3 regions of the Streptomyces sp. NPDC002835 genome follow, and region 3 is predicted to be linked to each of the others. Evidence: riboswitches for the same ligand, from Rfam matches in the RefSeq annotation. Region 3 holds a riboswitch; each other region holds the start of a gene.

Evidence for each region. Region 3 has a riboswitch for cyclic di-AMP ahead of ACWD01_RS13325 (transglycosylase family protein). Riboswitches for the same ligand answer to the same signal wherever they lie in the genome.
Region 1: it holds a riboswitch for cyclic di-AMP, as region 3 does, so the genes downstream of both, ACWD01_RS22455 (M23 family metallopeptidase) here and ACWD01_RS13325 (transglycosylase family protein) in region 3, are expected to answer to the same signal.
Region 2: it holds a riboswitch for cyclic di-AMP, as region 3 does, so the genes downstream of both, ACWD01_RS12375 (NlpC/P60 family protein) here and ACWD01_RS13325 (transglycosylase family protein) in region 3, are expected to answer to the same signal.

The regions. Positions count from the first base shown of each region.
Region 1 covers NZ_JBSFUW010000021.1:53,797-58,216, forward strand. The annotation lists gene ACWD01_RS22445 (HPr family phosphocarrier protein) at 1-233, shown strand, start outside; gene ACWD01_RS22450 (GntR family transcriptional regulator) at 432-1,109, opposite strand; gene ACWD01_RS22455 (M23 family metallopeptidase) at 1,346-2,128, opposite strand; cyclic di-AMP (ydaO/yuaA leader) riboswitch at 2,142-2,303, opposite strand; gene ACWD01_RS22460 (M16 family metallopeptidase) at 2,544-3,911, opposite strand; gene ACWD01_RS22465 (M16 family metallopeptidase) at 3,929-4,420, opposite strand, start outside.
Region 2 covers NZ_JBSFUW010000009.1:79,962-84,381, forward strand. The annotation lists gene pcrA (DNA helicase PcrA) at 1-1,205, opposite strand, end outside; cyclic di-AMP (ydaO/yuaA leader) riboswitch at 1,459-1,650, shown strand; gene ACWD01_RS12375 (NlpC/P60 family protein) at 1,653-2,843, shown strand; gene ACWD01_RS12380 (hypothetical protein) at 2,905-3,258, opposite strand; gene ACWD01_RS12385 (NlpC/P60 family protein) at 3,603-4,420, shown strand, end outside.
Region 3 covers NZ_JBSFUW010000010.1:15,418-19,837, reverse strand. The annotation lists gene ACWD01_RS13335 (cytochrome P450 family protein) at 1-411, shown strand, start outside; gene ACWD01_RS13330 (transglycosylase family protein) at 561-1,550, shown strand; cyclic di-AMP (ydaO/yuaA leader) riboswitch at 1,821-2,007, shown strand; gene ACWD01_RS13325 (transglycosylase family protein) at 2,014-2,700, shown strand; gene eno (phosphopyruvate hydratase) at 3,017-4,309, shown strand.

The sequences.
Region 1 (4,420 bases), on a different contig from region 3:
GCCCCGCGTCCATCTTCGTCCGTGCCGCGACGGCTGCCGGCGTCCCCGTGACGATCGCCAAGGCCGACGGCAACCCGGTCAACGCCGCCTCCATGCTCGCCGTGCTCGGCCTGGGCGCGCAGGGCGGCGAGGAGATCGTCCTCGCCTCCGACGCGGACGGCGCCGAGGCCGCCCTGGACCGTCTGGCCAAGCTGGTCGCCGAGGGTCTCGACGAGCTTCCCGAGACGGTCTGAGCCGAGTCCCCCTCAGTTCAGTACGACAGAACCGCGGTGCCCCGATACGGGGGCGCCGCGGTTCTGCATTCCCGGGACCACCGCTTTCCCGGAACCGCCCACGCGCTTTCCGCGAGCACCACGAATTCACGGACGCCGTCGGGAAAAGGAAATCCATAAAAGAAGCAGCACCGCACCACTTTTTATATACGCCGTCTGTTAATTCCGGCCGCTCGTGGTGTTTACGGGATGTTGCGAAGTCCTCACCCGCACGGTGCGCCGCAGCCGGTGCGCCCCGGCGGACCGCTCCGCGTGCAGCGCCGTCAGCGCCCGCGCCCGCTCGGCGTCACCGCGCGCCACGGCGTCGACGATCGCCCCGCGCTCGGCCCATGCCTCGACCGGCGCGGCCGGCTGCTCCACCGCGTACATCCAGGCGATCTTGTGCCGCAACTGGGTGAGCAGCGCGGTCAGTCCGGGGCTGCCGCAGGACTGGGCGAGCGTCTCGTGGAACCAGTTGCCGAGGGAGCGCAGATCCTCGCCCTGACCCCGGCGTGCCCGCTCCTGCCCCAGCCTGACCAGGCCTCGAAGCACCTTGAGGTGTGCCTCGGTACGGCGCTGTGCGGCTCGGGCCGCCCCCAGGGGCTCCAGCAGCATGCGGACCTCCAGGAGGTCGGCGGCCTCCTGCTCCGTGGGCTCGGCGACGCAGGCGCCCGCGTGCCGCCGGGTGACGACGAACCCCTCCGACTCCAGGGTGCGCAGCGCTTCGCGCACCGGGACCCGGGAGACCCCGTAGCGGCGGGCGAGCTGCTCCTCGGTGAGCCGGCTGCCGCGTTCGAAGACACCGGAGACGATGTCGTCGCGGATCGCCGTGCATACCGAGTGCGCGGGAATACGCATGACCGAACCTCCGCCTTGATCCGAGCGAAACGCAGCCGTTGGACGTGTCTTCCCGTGACTCTATTGCAATGTGCGCCGTTTTCCGACGGCGGCCGGGAAACCATGGAAATCTCTTGGCACGCACGGCAATCGCGGAATGGCGGAAACGGCACGGAATAGGCCGAAGGCCCCCGGCGGGAAGCCGGGGGCCTTGCGAGCGGGTGCGACGGGCGGGCCGCACGGCGGGGACGCCGGGGTCAGACGGCGACGCCGTGCGAGCGCAGGTAGGCGACCGGGTCGATGTCGGAGCCGTACTCGGCCGTGGTCCGCGCCTCGAAGTGCAGGTGCGGCCCGGTCGAGTTGCCGGTCGAGCCGGAGAGCCCGATCTGCTGGCCGGGCGTGACCTGCTGGCCGGCGAAGACGCCGATGGACGCCAGGTGGCCGTACTGCGTGTAGGTGCCGTCGTTCATCCGGATCACGACGCTGTTGCCGTACGCGCCGTCCCAGCCGGCCTCGACGACGGTGCCGGAGCCCACGGACACGACGGAACTGCCGGACGGGGCGCGGAAGTCGACGCCGGAGTGGGAGCCGGAGGACCACAGGGCGCCGCCGGTCTTGTAGCCGGTGGTCACGAAGGAGCCGGCGATGGGGAGCTGGAAGGAGTTCAGCCGCCGGCGCTCGGCCTCACGGGCGGCGCGCTCCTCGGCCTCGCGGGCCTCCTTGGCGCGCGCCTCCGCCTTGCGCTTGGCCTCCGCCGCGGCCTTCTCCCGCGCACGGGCCTGGGCGGCGGCCTCCTCGGCCTCCTGCTTCTGCGCGGCGGCCTGGTCGGCTATCTCGTCGGCGAGCGAGCCCATGGTGATGATCTGGGTGAGGCCGGTGTCCTCGGCGGAGAGGGCGGAAGCGTCTGCGGCGAGAGCCGGGGAGGCGAGGGTTCCGACGACGCCGGTGGTGGCGAGTGCGGCGGCGCCGGCCAGTTTCGCGCTCCTGCGCGTCAGGCGGCTCGGGGCACGATGCTTCCCGGTGGCACGGGTGAACGCCATGGAGAGGCTGATCCTTTCCTTCCTTCTCGCCTACCGGGTTAGCTGACGGGTTCGGAGCAGGAAGGTCTCCTACGGGCGCCTCCGCTCGGGCGAAGGTGTCCGATTCACCCCAGGGACTGATTGGGTCCCCGGCTCCCCAGGCTCGCGCCTGACGGGGACTCGGCGATGACTGCCCGACGCCGCGGGCGCGACGATCTTCAGACGAACAGCCGGACCGACGCTAGGCATCTCGTCCGTCAATCGCCAAACGGACAGCCCGTTTTGTAGCGCATGCCACAGGGCAGACAGGCAACCTCTCCCGCAAAACGGGCATACGACGGAACCCCGGCAAACGATCCGAAGCCGGGGTTCCGCTTGTCTGCGCCTGACGGGCGATCCGCCGGTTTCGGCCTGCTGCCCGATCGGCGGCTTCCGTTCAGCCCGTGACAACCCTCACTTCGCCGATGCCGAGCGCCTTGACGGGTTCGGCGATCTGCGACGCGTCGCCGACGAGCACCGTGACAAGCCGGTCCACCGGGAAGGCGTTGACCACGGCCGCGGTCGCCTCCACCGTGCCGGTCTCCGCCAGCCGTACGTACAACTGGGCCTGGTAGTCGTCCGGGAGGTGCTGCTCGACCTGGTCGGCCAGGGTGCCCGCGACGGAGGCCGCCGTCTCGTACTTCAGCGGGGCGACGCCCACCAGGTTCTGCACGGCGACGTCACGTTCGGCGTCGGTGAGGCCCTCGGCCGCGAGCGTGCGGAGCACCTTCCACAGGTCGTCCAGCGCGGGGCCGGTGTTGGGCGTGTCCACCGAGCCGCTGATGGCGAGCATGGCCGCGCCCGAGCCGTCCGGCGCGGAGAGCAGCACCTGTCCGAAGGCCCGTACGCCGTAGGTGTAGCCCTTCTCCTCGCGCAGTACGCGGTCGAGGCGGGAGGTGAGGGTGCCGCCGAGGCAGTACGTGCCGAGCACCTGGGCGGGCCAGACACGGTCGTGACGGTCGGCTCCGACCCGGCCGACGAGCACCTGGGTCTGCACGGCCCCGGGACGGTCCACGACGATCACGCGGCCGGTGTCGTCGGCGGTGATCGCGGGCACCGGGTGCGGGGCGGCCTTGTCGCCCGTCCAGGTGCCGAGCGAGTCGCCGAGCACGGCGTCCAGGTCGACGCCGGTGAGGTCGCCGACGATCACGGCGGTCGCCGTCGCGGGGCGCACATGGGCCTCGAAGAAGGCGCGCACGGCCGCGGCGTCGATACGGGCCACCGTCTCCTCGGTGCCCTGGCGGGGGCGCGAGACGCGCAGCGCGGCCGGGAAGAGCTCCTTGGAGAGCTGCTTGGCGGCACGGCGGCCCGGGTTCGCCGTCTCGTGCGGGATCTCGTCGAGGCGGTTGCGGACCAGCCGCTCGACCTCGCTCTCCGCGAAGGCGGGGGTCCGCAGCGCCTCGGCGAGCAGACCGAGCGCCTTGGGGAGCCGGGAGACCGGGACCTCCAGCGACACCCGGACCCCGGGGTGGTCGGCGTGGGCGTCCAGGGTGGCGCCGCAGCGCTCCAGTTCGGCGGCGAACTCCTCCGCGGAGTGCTTGTCGGTGCCCTCCGACAGGGCGCGCGCCATGATCGTGGCGACGCCGTCGAGGCCCTCGGGCTCGGCGTCCAGCGGGGCGTCGAGGCAGACCTCGACCGCCACCACCTGCTGGCCGGGCCGGTGGCAGCGCAGCACCGTCAGGCCGTTGTCGAGCGTGCCGCGCTCGGGGGCCGGGAAGGCCCAGGGCCGGGCGGTGCCCGGGGCCGGCTGCGGATGGAAGTCCATGGTCACGGCAGCGTCGCTCACTGGTCCGTCCCTTCGTGCTCGTGTCCGTCGGCCGCTTCGGTCTCTTCCGCGGCGACAGGTTCGTAGACCAGCACCGCCCTGTTCTCGGGGTGCAGACGCGCCTTCGCGACCGCCCGCACCTCCTCCGCGGTGATGTCGAGCACCCGCGTGACGGCGCTGAGCGCCAGCTGCGGGTCGCCGAACAGCACCGCGTAGCGGCAGAGTTCGTCGGCGCGGCCCGACACCGTGCCGAGCCGGTCCAGCCACTCGCGCTCGAGCTGGGCCTGGGCCCGCTCCATCTCCTCCGCCGTCGGGCCCTCGGCGGCGAAGCGCGCCAGCTCCTCGTCGACGGCCGCCTCGATCCCGGGGACCTCGACGCCGCCGGAGGTCTTGACGTCCAGCCAGCCCATCGACGGGGCGCCGGCCAGCCGCAGCAGGCCGAACCCGGCCGCGACGGCGGTCCGGTCGCGGCGCACCAGGCGGTTGTGGAGCCGGGAGGACTCCCCGCC
Region 2 (4,420 bases), on a different contig from region 3:
TCGTCGGCGACGAACTGGGCCTCGTCGTGCTCGGTGTCCGCGACGTAGCCGGTGATCTGGGCGCCCTCGCCCGCGTTGGTCCACAGGTTCTTGGGGCGGCGGGACTCGTTGCGCTCGATGACGGCGTTGGCGGCGGACAGGATCGTCTGGGTGGAGCGGTAGTTCTGCTCCAGCAGGATCGTCGTCGCGTCCGGGTAGTCCTCCTCGAACTGGAGGATGTTGCGGATGGTCGCGCCGCGGAAGGCGTAGATCGACTGGTCGGCGTCGCCGACGACGCAGAGCTCGGCCGGGTCCAGGTCCTCGTAGCCGGTGCCCACCAGCTCGCGCACGAGCGTGTACTGCGCGTGGTTGGTGTCCTGGTACTCGTCGACGAGGACGTGCCGGAAGCGGCGGCGGTAGTGCTCGGCGACGTCCGGGAAGGCCTGGAGGAGGTGGACCGTCGTCATGATGATGTCGTCGAAGTCCAGGGCGTTGGCCTCGCGCAGCCGCGCCTGGTACATCCGGTACGCCTCGGCGAGCGTCTTCTCGAAACCGGCCTGGGCCTGGTCGGCGAAGGTCTCCTCGTCGATCAGCTCGTTCTTCAGGTTCGAGATCTTGGCGCTGAAGGACTTCGGCGGGAACTTCTTCGGGTCGAGGTCCAGATCGCGGCAGACCAGCGACATCAGCCGCTTCGAGTCGGCGGCGTCGTAGATCGAGAACGACGAGGTGAAGCCCAGCTTCTTGGACTCGCGGCGCAGGATGCGCACGCACGCGCTGTGGAAGGTCATGACCCACATGGCGTTGGCGCGCGGGCCCACCAGCTGCTCGACGCGCTCCTTCATCTCGCCGGCGGCCTTGTTGGTGAAGGTGATCGCCAGTATCTGGCCGGGGTGCACATGGCGGGTCCCGAGCAGATGCGCGATGCGGTGCGTGAGCACCCGCGTCTTGCCGGAGCCGGCGCCGGCCACGATGAGCAGGGGTGACCCTGTGTGCACGACAGCGGCGCGCTGCTGTTCGTTCAGCCCGTCGAGGAGCGCGGCGGGGTCCACCACGGGGCGCGGCGCGCCGTCGCGGTAGTACCCGTCGCGGGCCGGGGGCACGTCGAAGGCGCCCTGGAAGAGGTCGTCCGGGATCTGCTCCGGAGCCGAATCCTCGGGCGGCGGCGGATGCTCGTCCGCTTGGGGCTGAAGGTCCGCCAGGAAGCTGTCGTCAAAGAGGCTGCTCATCGCCTAACGAGTCTAGGCGGCCGCACCGACAACCGTGGCCGCACGCCGAAGACCGGCGGCGGGCGACGGTCGGTGACGGCGCGATTCCGCCAGGCGACGAATCCGCCTCCGGAGCCGGGCCGGGGACCATCCGCCGAAAAAGGTCACGAAAATGTATCGGACATATCGAACATCAACCTTCACAGCGGCTGCACGAGTTGGCTAGCGTGCTCGACCAGGCGGCCCGCACCCCTCCCGGCGAACCACGCCGAACGGGCGGCCTGCGCCGAATCCGGCCTCCGGCAACGGAGTCCGGAACCGGGGACCCACCCTCCCGACACCGTCCTCGACACGGGAGGACCCAGTACCACCGGGGTGAATCGGACCGCGCGCCACTCGGTCCGTAGGGCACCTTCCGTTCGCCCGAACCCGACAGCTAACCCGGTAGGCGGTCCACGGAAGAAGGAGATGCCGGCCTTGGCGTCGCATCGCAAGCCCCGCAGCCGAAGCACCAAACCGTCCTCCGCCGTCGGATTCACCACGGCAGCCCTCGCGGGTGTGACCCTGCTCTCCACGCAGAGCGCGACGGCCGCGCCCGCCGAGCCGAAGCCCAGCATCGAAGAGGTGCAGAAGAAGGTCGACGACCTGTACCGGCAGGCCGGCAGCGCCACGCAGGAGTACAACAAGGCGAAGGAAGCCACCGCGGAGAAGCGCCAAGAGGTGGACCAGCTCCTCGACGAGGCGGCCAAGCGCACCGAGAAGCTGAACGAGTCCCGCCGCGAGCTCGGCAACTACGCGGCCGCGCAGTACCGCACCGGTTCCGTCACGCCCACCGCCGCGCTGATGTTCGCGGACAGCCCGCAGGCGTACTTCGACCAGACGCAGCTGATGGACCGGATGACGGCCCAGCAGCGCACCGCGGTCAGCGAGTACGAGACCGAGCGGGCGGCGGCGGCCAAGCAGCGCGCGGCGGCGACGAAGCGCCTCGAGTCCCTCACGGACTCCCAGGAGGCGCTGCGCACCAGCAAGCAGACGGTGCAGACCAAGCTCGCGGAGGCGCGCACCCTGCTGTCGACGCTGACGGCGGAGGAGAAGGCACGGCTCGCCGCGATCGAGCGGAAGAAGGAGGAGGAGGCCCGCCGCAAGGCCGAGGCGAAGGCCGCGGCCGAGGCCGCCGCCAGGGCGGAGGCCGAGCGGCAGGCCCAGGAGCGCGAGACGGCCCCGAGCACGGACCCCGGCACCACCGACCCGGGGACGGACACTGGTACGGACACCGGCACCGGGACCGGCACGGACGACGGCACCTACGCGGCCAAGGCCGACAAGGTCCTCGCCTTCGCCCGCGCCCAGATCGGCAAGCCGTACGTGTGGGGCGCGACGGGCCCGAGCTCGTACGACTGCTCCGGCCTCACCGCGGCCGCCTGGAAGGCGGCCGGCGTGGACCTGCCGCGCACCACCTGGGACCAGGTGAAGGTCGGCACCCGCGTCGCGACGGCGGATCTGCTCCCCGGCGACCTGGTCTTCTTCTACGACGACATCAGCCACGTCGGGATCTACATCGGCGACGGCAAGATGATCCACGCCCCCAAGCCGGGCACGAACGTCCGCGAGGAGTCCATCTTCTACATGCCGATCTACGGCAGCGTCCGCCCCGCCTGACCCCGGTCGCACGAGTGCCCGGGCGGCCGAGCCGCCCGGGCACCGGTATGTCCGGCCCGGATCAGGTCCAGAGGGTGGCGATGAAGATGTTGACCATGGTCAGGCCGCCGACCGCGCCGAACAGCGCCTTGTCGACCCTCTCCTCGTCCCGCTTGACGTAGACGAGGCCGAGGATCACCACCAGGACCGCCAGCTTGACGCCGATCTTGAGGTTGTTCACCGTCTGGTCGTCCGCCTGGTTCAGACCCACCAGCGCCACGCCCGTGACCAGCATGGTCAGCGCGCCGTGCAGCATCGCCGGGTTGAAGCGGGCCGTGCCCTCCCCCATCGCCTTCATCTGGGTCAGGAATCCGCCCAGCAGCGAGGCGATACCAATGATGTGCAGGGCGACGAAGACATTGATGAGTACGTCCATGGCCGGAGCCTAACCCTCCCCATACCACCGCCCGTCGGGCAGGTGGGCCCGCTCCGCCGCATCGGTCGGCAGGCCGCGGCAATGCGGAACCGTGACGTCCATCGGGTGGTCGGCAACCGGTCCCAAGCGTCCATCTTCGGTACTTTGCGGTCCTTCCGCCCCGCCCCCGTGACCGCGGCGTCTAGCGTCCTTCCTCAGGTGGCCGACTCCCCACCAGCCGTCGTACAGCCGGACGGCACTCGGCCGCCACCGCCGGGATGTCCGGCGGTGGGCCGCTCCCCTGTGCGGCCCGCCGCCGGACGCGAACGGCGGGCAGCGATCGACGGAAGGACGTGGAAGCCCTCGTGGCAACCCACCGGAAACCAAGGCCGCGCCTGTTCGGCGGGCCGGCCGCCCGTACCGCGGTCACCCTCGCCCTCGCCGGCGCGGCGACCGGCACCGCGTTCGAGGGCACGGTCCAGGCCGAGCCCCGCCTCACCCCCGCTCAGGTCAAGATCCGGGTCGACAAGCTGTACCGGGAGGCGGAGGCCGCCACCGAGAACTACAACGGCGCCAAGGAGCAGACGTCGAGCGCCCGCAGGTCGCTCGACGCGCTGCGCGACGAGGCCGCGCGCAGGACCGAGCGGCTCAACGCCTCCCGCAACGCGCTCGGTTCGGTCGCCACGGCCCAGTACCGCGACGGCGGCATGGATCCCGGACTGCGCCTCGCCCTCACCTCCGACCCGGAGGACTACCTGGAGCGCGCCGCCCGCGCCGAACGGGTCGGCGCCCGGCAGGCCGCCACGATCGCCGGGGTCCGGCGCCAACTGAGGGAGCTGGCAGACCTCAAGGAGCAGGCCGCGGAGAAGGTCGCCACGCTGGAGGCCCGCCGCAAGGAACTGGCCGGTCACAAGGCCACGGTGCGCGGCAAACTCGCGGCCGCCGAACGGCTGCTGGCCAGGCTCACCGCCGAGCAGCGCGCCGCGTACAACGACGGCGGCTCCACCCGGGCGCCCGCCCGCGCCGACCGCGCCGACGCCCCCCGGAGCCCGCTGCGGGCCCCGAACAGCCGGGCCGCCCAGGCCGTCGCGTACGCGTACAGGGCGCTCGGCAAGCCGTACGTGTGGGGCGCGACGGGGCCGGGCTCCTACGACTGCTCGGGCCTCACCCAGGCCGCCTGGCG
Region 3 (4,420 bases):
GACAGCGGCCTGCTGGCGACCGGCGTGGAGGAACTGCTGCGCTACGACGGGCCGGTGGAGCTGGCGACCTGGCGGTTCGCCACGGAGCCGCTCACCGTCGGCGGGCAGCGGATCGCGGCGGGCGACCCCGTACTCGTCGTCCTCGCGGCCGCCGACCGCGACCCGGCACGCTTCGACGCCCCGGACACCCTCGATCTGTCCCGGACCGACAACCAGCATCTGGGGTACGGCCACGGCATCCACTACTGCCTCGGCGCCCCGCTCGCCCGGCTCGAGGGGCAGACCGCGCTGGCCACCCTGCTCCGCAGAATGCCGGACTTGCGGCTTGCGGGAGATCCGGCCGATTTGCGGTGGCGTGGGGGTCTCATCATGCGCGGATTGCGCACTCTGCCCGTTGAGTTCACGGTGTAAACAAGCTGACGCTACGTCAAGTCTGTGACTTTCACGTGATCTCTGCTGCATCGACTTGTGACTCACGTTCGAATGCGACTACGTTCACCGTCACTCGGCAGGCATCAGCAGGCCGCAGGATTCACAGCTGTCACGCGAAAGGCAACCGCATGCTCTCCGGGAACGGACGACACCGCCGACCCCGCCAGGCTCCGGCCCTCATCGTCGCGGCAGGGGTGACCGGTTCGGCCATCGCGATCCCGCTGCTCGGCGCGGGCTCGGCGTCCGCGGCCGACGCGAACACCTGGGACCGCGTCGCGGAGTGCGAGAGCGGCGGGGCGTGGAGCGCCGACTTCGGCAACGGCTACTACGGCGGGCTGCAGTTCTCGCAGGAGACCTGGGCCGCGTACGGCGGCACCGCCTACGCGCCGAGCGCCGACCTCGCGAGCCGCTCGCAGCAGATAGCGGTCGCGGAGAAGGTCCTCGCCGCCCAGGGCCCTGGCGCCTGGCCCGCCTGCGGTCCGCTCGCCGGGCTCCAGGACGACGGCGCGGACACCGGCGTCGACCCGGGCATCCTGCCGCTGCCGAAGCAGAGCGACGCGCCGGACGGTGAGCCGTCGCCCGACACGTCCGGTTCCCTCGACGTCCTCGAGCCGACCGACCCGGCGGGCGACAAGCCCGCCGAGGGCTCGGCGGACGACTCGGACGCCACGGGCGAATCCGGCGCGCCGGACACCCGTGACGCGGGCACGCCCTCCGGCGACGCGACCGACCGGCCGGCGACCGGGGACGACGACACCCGCACGGTGCCCACGGACGACGCCACAGAGGCGGCCCCGTCCGGCGAGGCGTCGACCGGCACCGGCAAGCACCGCGGTGCGCCGGGCGACGAGTCCGCCACCGGCGGTTCGGACGGCGCCCGCGAGGACGGCCGCCACGCCTCACGGGGCGACAGCGCGGGCCGCAAGGGCGACGTCGGGGCAACCGCCCCGGGCTCGTACACCGTTCAGCCCGGCGACAATCTGTGCGACATCGCCGCCGCGGAGGAGGTGCCCGGCGGGTGGCCGGCCCTCTACGAGGCGAACGAGGAGACGGTCGGGTCCGACCCGGACCTCATCCTGCCCGGTCAGAGCCTCGACCTGAGCCTGGGTCAGCGCTAGTTCACACGACGGTTCATGGGCTTCTGTCCGCTTCGTTCCGGTGAGACAAGGGTCTCTTTGTCCCAACTAGGGCGCAACGCCCCATGAACTCGGCCACTCCGCCCCTCACCTGCGAAAACGGACATCTTCGGGTGGTCGGTTCGGGCGTTTTCTCCCCGATGTTCGACTTTGAACATCGGGGAGTCCTGTGTCTACGGTCTGAACCGCTCGCCACCGCGGGCCCCGTCGACCGATACGCCGAATCCTGCCGTCGGTCGAGGGGAACAGTCGTCGCTCAGAGCGCCGAAGGCAGGAGCGGGGGACCCAAGGTAAGCGCCGGGGCCGTTCGCCCGGATCGAGAGATCCGGCGGACCGGAGCCGGCTGGGGGTGAAGCCCGCACGTCCCACGGACGTGCGGCCGGGCAACTCACAGGCCCGAACCCGACAGCTCACCTCGTAGGCGTCGGTGAGGAGAAGTTCCATGCTGCGTTCTTCCGACAAGGCCAAGCACCGCCGCCCGTCGAAGGTCACCCGTCTCGTCGCGCTCGCCGGTGTCGCCGGCGCCGCCATCGCCGCCCCGGTTCTCGGCGCGACCTCCGCCTCCGCCGCCACCGCCTCCGAGTGGGACGCCGTCGCCCAGTGCGAGTCCGGCGGCAACTGGTCCATCAACACGGGCAACGGCTACTACGGCGGCCTGCAGTTCTCCGCCTCCACCTGGGCCGCGTACGGCGGCACCGCGTACGCCTCGACCGCCGACCAGGCGTCCAAGGCCCAGCAGATCGAGATAGCCGAGAAGGTCCTGGCCGGCCAGGGCAAGGGCGCCTGGCCGAGCTGCGGCGTCGGCCTGTCCGGTGCCTCCTACGGCGGCGGCTCCGCCGAGGCCGCGCCCGCGCAGCCGTCCCAGGAGCGCTCCGAGGCGCCCACCACGCGCTCCGAGCGCACCGAGGCCCCCGCCCCGGCCCCGAAGGCCGAGAAGCCCGCCGCCGCTCCGCAGGCCAAGGGCTTCAAGAAGGGCGACGGCGAGTACAAGGTCGAGGCCGGCGACACCCTCAGCAAGATCGCGCAGGCCGAGAAGGTCGAGGGCGGCTGGGAGAAGCTGTTCGAGCTGAACAAGGACATCGTCGAGGACGCCGACGTGATCCACCCGGGCCAGCAGCTCCACCTGCGCTGACCCGCACCTGCCTCCCACGGTCCGGCGGTCGTGGGAGGCACCCGTCCGTCGGACGGGACCCGAGCACCCCGGTCCGGCGCGCCTTCCCCCGTACGCGCCGGGCCGGGGCTCGGTCCGTTGCTGGGGCGAGTCCGCCCCGGGGCGCCGGTTACCCGCAGGTAGGAACCGTCCCGTTTGTCCGGTCGCAAGGGGCTTGATGCCCTTTTTCGTCCCAGGGGGCGGGCATCGGCCGGGCCTTTGCCGCCGGGGCGGTTAGGCTCTTGCCGCAAGGCCAAGCAGACCTCTGCACTTTTCTCGCGTCACATCCCAGAAGGAGATGCTCGTGCCGTCCATCGACGTCGTCGTAGCCCGGGAAATCCTGGACTCCCGAGGCAACCCCACGGTCGAGGTCGAGGTTGGCCTCGACGACGGCAGCACGGGTCGTGCTGCAGTTCCGTCCGGCGCCTCCACCGGTGCGTTCGAGGCTCTCGAGCTCCGCGACGGTGACCAGAACCGCTACCAGGGCAAGGGCGTCGAGAAGGCCGTCCTCGCCGTCATCGAGCAGATCGGCCCGGAGCTCGTCGGCTACGACGCCACCGAGCAGCGCCTGATCGACCAGGCGATGTTCGACCTGGACGCCACCCCGGACAAGTCCTCGCTCGGCGCCAACGCCATCCTCGGCGTCTCCCTCGCCGTCGCGCACGCCGCCTCTGAGGCCTCCGACCTGCCGCTCTTCCGCTACCTGGGCGGCCCGAACGCGCACCTGCTGCCCGTTCCGATGATGAACATCCTGAACGGCGGCTCGCACGCCGACTCCAACGTGGACATCCAGGAGTTCATGATCGCGCCGATCGGCGCCGAGTCGTTCTCCGAGGCGCTGCGCTGGGGCACCGAGGTCTACCACACCCTCAAGAAGGTCCTGAAGCAGAAGGGCCTGTCCACCGGCCTCGGCGACGAGGGCGGCTTCGCGCCGAACCTCGACTCCAACCGCGCCGCCCTCGACCTCATCCTCGAGGCCATCAAGGAGGCCGGCTACACCCCGGGCAAGGACATCGCGCTCGCGCTCGACGTCGCCGCGTCCGAGTTCTACAAGGACGGCTCGTACGAGTTCGAGGGCAAGTCCCGCTCGGCCGCCGAGATGACCGAGTACTACGAGGAGCTCGCCGCCTCGTACCCGCTGGTCTCCATCGAGGACCCGCTGTTCGAGGACGACTGGGACGGCTGGAAGGTCCTCACCGAGAAGCTGGGCACCAAGGTCCAGATCGTCGGCGACGACCTCTTCGTCACCAACCCGGAGCGCCTGGCCCGCGGCATCGACGAGAACGCCGCGAACGCGCTGCTCGTCAAGGTCAACCAGATCGGCTCGCTGACCGAGACCCTCGACGCCGTCGAGCTCGCCCAGCGCAGCGGCTTCAAGTGCATGATGTCCCACCGCTCCGGCGAGACCGAGGACGTCACCATCGCCGACCTGGCCGTCGCCACCAACTGCGGCCAGATCAAGACCGGCGCCCCGGCCCGCTCCGAGCGCGTCGCCAAGTACAACCAGCTGCTGCGCATCGAGGAGATCCTCGACGACGCGGCGGTGTACGCGGGCCGCAGCGCGTTCCCGCGGTTCAAGTACGAGGACTGAGCACCGCACGAGCGACGCCGAGCGTCGCCGGGCCACCGGTGATCACCGGCTGATCACCGGCTGACGCCCTGTCGTACGTACGTCCCCGGCCGCGGTCCCGTACCGTGTCCG